Regions from separate parts of the Paenibacillus sp. FSL M8-0228 genome, predicted to be linked through region 2. Evidence: predicted binding sites of a transcription regulator. Region 2 holds the regulator's gene; the other holds the start of a gene.
The links. The regulator NrdR, encoded in region 2, represses ribonucleotide reductase genes. The targets are predictions, from matches to a motif close to AACACNATATATNGTGTT.
Positions count from the first base shown of each region.

Region 1: a site for NrdR is predicted at 2,152-2,169, ahead of nrdI (class Ib ribonucleoside-diphosphate reductase assembly flavoprotein NrdI). Genes of this name have one in related genera too.

Region 1 covers NZ_JBBOXA010000001.1:2,049,457-2,053,882, reverse strand. The annotation lists gene MKY98_RS09665 (MFS transporter) at 1-962, opposite strand, end outside; gene MKY98_RS09660 (GNAT family N-acetyltransferase) at 965-1,525, opposite strand; gene MKY98_RS09655 (DUF2500 domain-containing protein) at 1,565-1,927, opposite strand; gene nrdI (class Ib ribonucleoside-diphosphate reductase assembly flavoprotein NrdI) at 2,335-2,694, shown strand; gene nrdE (class 1b ribonucleoside-diphosphate reductase subunit alpha) at 2,681-4,426, shown strand, end outside.
Region 2 covers NZ_JBBOXA010000001.1:1,887,010-1,891,435, forward strand. The annotation lists gene MKY98_RS08810 (MntP/YtaF family protein) at 1-227, shown strand, start outside; gene coaE (dephospho-CoA kinase) at 239-835, shown strand; gene MKY98_RS08820 (lytic transglycosylase domain-containing protein) at 832-1,395, shown strand; gene MKY98_RS08825 (alpha/beta-type small acid-soluble spore protein) at 1,512-1,736, opposite strand; gene nrdR (transcriptional regulator NrdR) at 1,842-2,309, shown strand; tRNA gene MKY98_RS08835 (tRNA-Ala) at 2,439-2,514, shown strand; tRNA gene MKY98_RS08840 (tRNA-Lys) at 2,527-2,599, shown strand; gene MKY98_RS08845 (alpha/beta hydrolase family protein) at 2,921-3,925, opposite strand; gene MKY98_RS08850 (GNAT family N-acetyltransferase) at 3,922-4,426, opposite strand, start outside.

The sequences.
Region 1 (4,426 bases), 160 kb from region 2:
TTGTTCAGAAAAATTTGTTTGGCAACCGGGTACATGCCGCGCCCCATTTCATAGATCAAAAAGGTAAGCAGTACAGGATAAAATGTGTTGAACGCACCGGCAAAAATGAGCCATACTCCAATCATGCCGCAAGCATACATGAGTATATGTACATCACTGTATCGTGCGCCTAGCTTTCGAACCAGGTAGCTTCCCAAAGTCATACATAGTGAATACCCTGCCTTGATAAACCCCATAATCCAAATCCCTTGTTCGGAAAGGCCCACCAGACGTGGCTGTTGAAATGTATTTCCAGCCGAGTTTGAAAAGCTGATAAATAAGCCAATCATAAACACAATCCAGATAGATTTATTTTCAAAACCGATACGGACACTTTCTCCGATAATCGTTTTAATGCGGGTAGTGGACGTCTTTCGATGAGCCACATTCTCCTCATCCATATAAAAGAAGCATAGAAAAATGCATACAATAATAGATAAAATGCTAACCGCCCATGGAAGTGAATAGTTAAAAGTTGCGAGAAAGGCCCCCAACAGACCACAAATAAATCCTGAAATGTACTGTATACTGTTAGAGATTGTAAAAAGAACTTCCATGGGCTTATCACTATTTTCCACAACCCATGATTCCAACGAACCTGATTGTAAACATATAGCCAGACCTCCAAAGACTTGCGCAAACACAAGCACCCCGATATGATCTGTCGAAACGAACAATACACTATAGGCTAGAAAACAACAAAGTCCCAAAATAACAGAGATTTTTCTTCCATACTTGTCTGCAATAGCCCCAGTAGGTATCTCAAACAGAAAAATACTTACAAAGAATACAACCAGTAAGAAGTTCGCACTCTGCAAAGAAAGTCCTTTAGCTAATAAAAAAAGGATGAGCGTAGTCCCCGTGATTTCACTCATAAAAAATTGAAGAAAGCTGACGGAGTAATATAGCTTATGAGGTTGCACTCTCAGGATTCCGTCGATTGCTGTGCAGCCTCATATTCACTTCGCAAAATCCCCATCTGAATAATGTCATAGTATCGCCCTTCCCTGAATAGCTTTTCCCGCAGCCGCCCTTCCTCCTTGAAGCCGCTGGCCAAATAGCAACGGTGTGCACGTTCATTGAACGCATAGACCTCCAGCTCCAGTCGATGTAGGTTCAGCGTATGAAATGCAAATTTTTGTAACAGCCGGATCGCTTCCCGTCCATAACCTTTGCCCAGATCACCGTCACGCCCGATCACAATTCCAAGGGTGGCATGCCGATTCACCCAGTTGATTTTAAATAAGTCCAGTTGTCCGATATAATCCAGGGTGTCTTTATGCGCAATGACAAAACCTTTGATCTCGGGGTTGCCGTCAATCATCATCTGTACAAAAGATTCACTATTCACCTGTGAATGCGGATAGATAAACACGTCGCTTAAACCACGTGTGATTTCCGGGTCATTGACCCATTTTCGGATATCTGGTATATCCTCTTGACGGTATTCTCTCAATACAACTCGTTTTCCAATGATATGCGGCATCGTAATCTTCCCTCCGATTATGTATTTGTTTAAGCACCTTTATGCTTCCATTACTCTCACAAACTCCAGAAAACGTGTACCTTTATAATGAAGCTCCCCACGATCCCCGATCACAATCATACCAAAGTCCCTATCCTTCACCTCCAGCTCCTTACGCTCACCCCCGTCAAACTCAAAGGTGATATAATAATAGGTCGAAGCTGAAAAATCGCCTGATCCCCCACGCACTCTCGTCCGTTTATCCACAACCTTACATGAACGTTGTACCCGTTCGGCTGCTTGATTGGACAGGCCCGCTCCGATCGTTTTGACAATTCCCATAATCATTACAAAAGCAATGAGTCCAAATACGATAAAAAAGATCGTATTAAACGATTGAACTTCCATAGAATCACTTCCCATTCACTTCATCCTTTCTACAGTAAAATGTAAATTTTCCATTCAATTGCCCATTGACAAATCGTACATCTTCACCCTCAAAAACTCCAATACTTTTTTAACATACTTACGAAAAAAAAGTTCTTTCGCTCTTTTCCGCACCCCGCTTGGACTTCTACCCGATCTGGGTCCTCTGATCCCCTCTAGACCGATTGACAAAACTATATATAGATATAAAATAGAGAATGTACTCTAAATATAGTGTAAAAAACGTATTTATGCCCGATATCTTGAAGATACAGGTATGAAAATACATGTAAATATAGAGTCAAAAATCTTAAATGGCGCAGCCAGCAAGGGATTCCATCTATAATAGATCCCAGGCAATGCCGTTTTCTTTTTTCGTTAAATGTTTAAGGGGGTTGCATACCATGCTGATTGCATATGATTCCAAGACCGGCAATGTAAAAAGATTTATAAACAAGCTCAAGCTTCCAGCGGTTCAGATCGAGGAGCAAATGACTATAGAAGAACCTTACGTACTTATTACATATACAACTGGGTTTGGGCAGATACCTGAGAGGGTATCTTCCTTTTTGAAAAAGAATGCTCAAAACCTTGTTGGTGTAGCTGCAAGCGGCAACCGTAACTGGGGTGAGAAATTTGCCAAAAGTGCGGATTTGATTGCCGATCATTATAATGTCCCCGTGATTAGTAAATTTGAATTATCTGGAACGTTCGGAGATGTAGAGCGTTTTAAACAGGAGGTGAGCCGAGTTGCGGCATATTGAATTGAACAACATGTTGATGAAACGCGATACAGACGGCTTTTTCCAATTGGAAAAAGACCAAGAGGCTGTAGCAGAGTTTATGAAGGAAGTTCAGGAACGGAGTTTGAAGTTTGCTGACACAGCCGCTCAAGTGCTGTATATGATTGAGAATGATTATTACGAAAATTTCTATAACAGCTACACGGCTGACGAAATTAATGATATTTTCCATATCACTCATAGCTATAATTTTAAATTTCCTTCCTATATGGCAGCATCCAAGTTTTATACCGACTATGCAATGAAGAGTAACGACCGTAAAGTCTATCTGGAACATTACCCTGACCGGGTTGCTGCTGTCGCGCTGCATTTAGGACGCGGTAACGCCGATACGGCACGCCTGTTGTCTCGCTCGATGATGGAGCAACGTCTCCAGCCAGCGACACCAACGTTCCTGAATGCAGGCAAAAGCCGCCGTGGGGAATTGGTATCCTGCTTCCTGCTCGAAATGGACGACTCCCTGAACTCGATCAACTATGTGCTGAACACCTGCATGCAGTTGTCCAAAATCGGGGGCGGTGTTGCCGTTAACCTGTCGAAGCTGCGGGCACGCGGCGAAGCGATTAAAGGCGTAGAAGGCGCAGCAAAAGGCATTATGCCTGTGCTGAAGCTGATGGAAGACGGCTTCTCCTACGCAGATCAAATGGGGCAACGCAAAGGCTCTGGGGCAGCCTATTACAACATTTTCGGATGGGACGTGCTGGAGTTCCTGGATAGCAAAAAAATCAATGCTGACGAAAGAGTACGTCTCAAGACACTTTCGATTGGATTACTGGTGCCAAATCGCTTTTACAAGCTGGCTCAAGATAACGAACCGCTGCATGTATTTGCTCCTTACAGTGTGTTCAAAGCCTATGGAACACATCTGGACGACATGGATTTGGATGAAATGTACGACACGCTGCTCGCCGACGATCGGGTGAAGAAAAAAATAGCGATGAGCGCACGTGACATGCTGACGAAAATTGCCATGATTCAGTTGGAGTCTGGTTATCCATATATCATGAACAAAAGTAACGCGAACCAGGCACATGCTCTTAAAAACGTGGGTCAAGTCAAGATGTCGAACTTATGCACGGAAATCTTCCAGTTGCAGGAAACTTCCGAAATTACAGATTACGGACAACAGGATACTATCCGCCGGGACGTGAGCTGTAATCTGGCTTCTCTGAACATTGTAAATGTGATGGAGCATGGCAAAATCCGCGAATCCGTTCACGAGGGTATGATTGCTCTTACTTCGGTCAGCGATATGACCCAAGTAGCTAATGCACCAGGTGTCGCGAAAGCGAACCGTGAAATGCATTCCGTCGGTTTGGGTGTCATGAATCTGCACGGCTACTTTGCCAAGAACAAAATTGCGTATGAAAGCAATGAAGCAAAAGACTTTGTCCGTACCTTCTTCATGACGATGAACTATCATTCCATCGAAAAGAGTATGGAAATCGCGAAAGCGGCTGGACAAAGCTTTTATGGATTTGAGGAATCGGATTATGCGACAGGCGTATATTTTGACCGATACCTGAACACAGATTATCGTCCAACAACTGCACGTGTGCAAGAGCTGTTCAAGGGCATCTATGTTCCGACTACAGCGGACTGGGACAAATTAAAAGCAGATGTGATGAAAAATGGCCTGTACCACGCCTATCGTATGGCAATTGCGCCGACTGCCAGCATTTCGTACATTCAA
Region 2 (4,426 bases):
GGCTGGGTATTGCATTATCGGTCGATGCGTTCGGAGCGGGACTCGGGGCAGCTATGCTTGGTTTTCAACCACTGTCTACTGCGCTGGCTATTACGTTATTCAGTGGAACATTTTTGATTGCAGGGATGAAGGCAGGTTTCTTTCTATCAGCATTTCGATTTATGAAGGCGCTGGGTGTATTGCCGGCATTATTACTGATTATGATGGGCATATTGAAGCTGTTATGAGGTGAAAGAGCATGAATATCGGATTAACCGGAGGTATTGCTACCGGAAAAAGCACCGTGTCGGCTCTTTTGGTCGCCAAAGGTGCGCTGCTGATCGACGCAGATGCCATTGCCCGGGAAGTGATGCTTCCGGGGCATCCGGTGTTGGCGGCGGTCATACAGCATTTTGGACAAGCTATAGTGAACAGTGACGGAACTCTGCATCGCAAAAAGCTGGGAGAGATTGTATTCGGAGACCCTGCCCAGCGGCAGGCACTTAACGATATTACACATCCTGCTATTCGTGAGGAAATGCGTATGCGCATGGAAGCATTCGAACGGGAACAGCCGAACAAGCTTGTTTTGGCAGATATTCCGTTACTGTACGAGTCGGGGCTTGAGAGCTTGTACGAGGAAATTATGGTTGTGTACGTACCACGTGATATTCAGCTCCAGCGTCTGGTGCTCAGAGACGGTCTGACGGAGGAGCAAGCTGGACTTCGGCTGTCCGCACAAATGGATATTGAGCAAAAGAAAAGCTTGGCCGATATCGTTATTGATAATAGCGGAACACAGACTGAGACGAAGCGACAAATTGATCAATTTTGGCAGCGGAAGGGACTTGCATGAATATTTTGCGAAAGAAAAGAGTCCTGCTCATTTTGTTTGTCGGGTTTGTCCTGATTCTATTCCTTAATTCAAATTGGATGCCCTGGTTCTATCCAATTCAATATAAGGATGAGATTCGGCAGTATTCACAGACGTATGAAGTAGACCCATTTTTGGTGGCGTCTATTATCCGTGTAGAAACCAATTTTAAAACCAGTAAGCAGTCACATAAGGGGGCGCTAGGGCTGATGCAGATTATGCCGAATACGGCAAATTGGATTATGGACAGCGCCCAGATTCAAAAGGTTCCGCTGGACAGAGTCAAGCACGAGCCTGGCACCAATATTGAGCTGGGAACCTGGTATTTGCATAACCTATCCATAAAGTTTCAGGATAATCCTGTAGCAATCGTAGCTGCTTACAATGCAGGGCCGGGTAAAGTTCAAGAGTGGCTGGATAAGGGAGTGTGGGATGGAAAAGAAGAGTCCATCAAGCAAATCCCTTTTGGTGAAACACGACATTATGTACAGCGGGTCATTTATTACTACAGGCAATACACGAAAATTTATAATGATTTTTAAATCCAAGTTAATGACATGATGAGCTTTTCGCTTTAAAATGAAAAAAGCGTTGGACAGGCTGTTTTTACCAGCCCATCCAGACACTTTTTCTTGTTATTTTTGCATTATTACCGCGATTATTGGTATTGACCTGCCAATTGTTGTTCAGCGATCGTTACGAGGCGTTTTGTGATGTAGCCCCCGATCGAACCGTTCTCATAGGAAGTCATATTACCTTGGTATCCATCTTGAGGAATGCTGATACCCAACTCTTGAGCGATTTCAAATTTCATTTGCTCCAGAGCGCCGGAGGATCTGCTGACTACCAGATTGTTGGAGTTGCCATTGTTTCCTTGTGCCATTGTTGTTCACCTCCTCGCGATATGGTAAACATATTATGATCTGTTTTGACAAAATTATTACTAAAAGTCTTCGGGAATTTATTGGAAAAAGAAAGTGGTGAGATTATGAAATGTCCGTATTGTGCCTACAATGGCACGAAAGTGCTGGATTCGCGACCTGCGAATGATAACAAGTCCATCCGTCGCCGCCGTGAATGTGAGCAGTGTGCCAGGCGTTTTACCACCTTTGAAATGGTGGAGGAAACCCCTCTCATGGTCATCAAAAAAGACGGCAGCCGTGAAGAGTTTAGTCGTGATAAAATGCTGCGCGGTCTCATTCGAGCCTGCGAGAAGCGTCCAGTATCCGTCGAGCAACTGGATATGATCGTATCCCAGGTGGAGAACGCTATCCGCAACACAGCAGCCACAGAAGTGGATAGCCAGCAGATTGGTGAGCTGGTCATGGAACAGCTTTACCCAGTGGATGAAGTCGCCTACGTACGTTTTGCGTCCGTCTATCGTCAGTTTAAAGACATCAATATGTTTATGAAGGAACTGAAAACACTGTTATCTAAAGATACAGCCAGCGACTGATCGCTGACTGTATCTTTTCTGGGCCATGAAGGGAGAAAATTATATTTTTTTATAAAAGTATTGACACAGGGTTAAATATTTTATATGATATAGAAGTCGCTTGAAACGTTGATAAAACTTGCTTATGATGGGGCCTTAGCTCAGCTGGGAGAGCGCATCGCTGGCAGCGATGAGGTCAGGGGTTCGATCCCCCTAGGCTCCACCAAACTTTTATTATGGACTCTTAGCTCAGTTGGTAGAGCAGTTGACTCTTAATCAATTGGTCCAGGGTTCGAGTCCCTGAGAGTCCATCTTTTTAGAAAAAACGGCAGAGATGCCGTTTTTTTGTTGTTTATAGATCTATTCCCAGTCTAACCGGGAACAGTTATGGGTGGAATGAGCGCGTAACTGACTGCACAGAAAACAGATCCTAAAGGAAATAGACGTCTTTTTTAATTGCAACCCATTGTTCACGAGTGCAAGGACTAGTTATTTGCAGACATGGGCTGCCCATTGACGAACTCTCAGAACAATGTGGACTGTCTGTAGACCGCATTAAGAAAATCGTATACTCAAAAAAGATGGATTTTTTATCAGCATATTCAAAAGAAGTATGAAAAAAACATCATTGTTTAACGCTCACTGACATAATTGGCAAGGATTTCGAGATACTCGTCATTCACCAATTTTCTTGGGGCGAATACGGCTGTTAAAAAAGTTAGAGATTTTGAACGCGCGATTTTTTCATCCATCATGGAGTGGTCGGCTTCAGGTAAATGAATCACGGACAGCAGTTCTGGAGGTATCTTCTGGCGATAGACTCGCTCGGTATCCTTTGCATCAACATTAATATCTTTTCCAGCCAGAACCAAGAGTACAGGAGAATGGAAGTGACTTAATTCTTCGGTGGAATCAGACAGAAAATTTTTGCGTATAAAGCTCCATCTTTCTTTGGAAATCATATCGTCAGGATCGGCTATGCTTAGATATTCTTCATAAGAAGCCTGTCTTTTCAGTAACTGTAGAATCTCTTGATCGTAGTTCAATGTCTTTTGAATTTCTTGCGGAGTAACTCCTTCTCGCTCCAGTTCTTTTCTGGTATTAAATTGTCCTTGGGAAATCCAGTTCACGGCAGGCGATACAAGGATGCTGAATGCTATATCATGCTCCTCTTTAACGATCTTCGGAATGACCCATCCTGCTTGACTGGCTCCCCATAGGCCGATTTTTTGCTTATCAATCATAGGTAAGCTTCTTGCCCAGTCTATTGCATATCGGATCTCCTGTGCGCGGTCCTCCATGCTTTGGGCGAGCCAGTTGCCAGGAGCGCTGTTAATACCGGGCTTATTCAGTGACAAGGATGCATAACCCTTGGAAGCGAACTTTTCCCACAGTGGTTTGTATCCATCATCATAGGTGTCATTAATAGGACCATCCCCATGGACAAAAATAACCAATCCAATCTTTCCCGAGTAGTTTTTAGGCAAAGTTAATGTACCTGTTAACAGCCCTTTAGGTGTCGTGATTTGTATTTTTTCTTCTGTCATCTTGTAGGAATTTTGATATAGAACAATGAGTACCGAGACAGCAGCCAGAGCTGCCGCAATACCAAAAGTAAGCTTGAGTGTTTTTTTCAATGATGCTCTCTCCTCGAATGCAGGTTCTCTTTCCAACTCATCAGATGCCATACAGGCTCCTTGAACCAAAAATGCCGTAACCCATTATATTTGGATTGTTTTACTTCAAACGCCAGTTGGTGATACAAACGGATAGCCCCTTGGTTCTTATGCGCTACGTGAAGCGTCAATGCATGAAAACCAGATTCAACCGAAAATTGCTGTGCGAAAGCTACAAGATGGCGTCCTATTCCCTGATTACGATGACTTGAACGAATCGCCAAATGATCAATGTAACACTCATTTGCAGCGGGGGTATACTCTAGCGCATGCATACCTGCCAAAAATTTAAATACATTGAAACAACCAAACTGTTTTAGGAGCGGAGTCAAAGAAATGGGGTTTGTTTCAGGAAGTGAAGAGTAGGAGGGTTTCCATTTAAGGGAAAGAACACCGATAACTTCTTCGTTTTCTTTGGCTACAAATTGTTTCATAGATGTAGAATAAGGATTTTGAACCCAA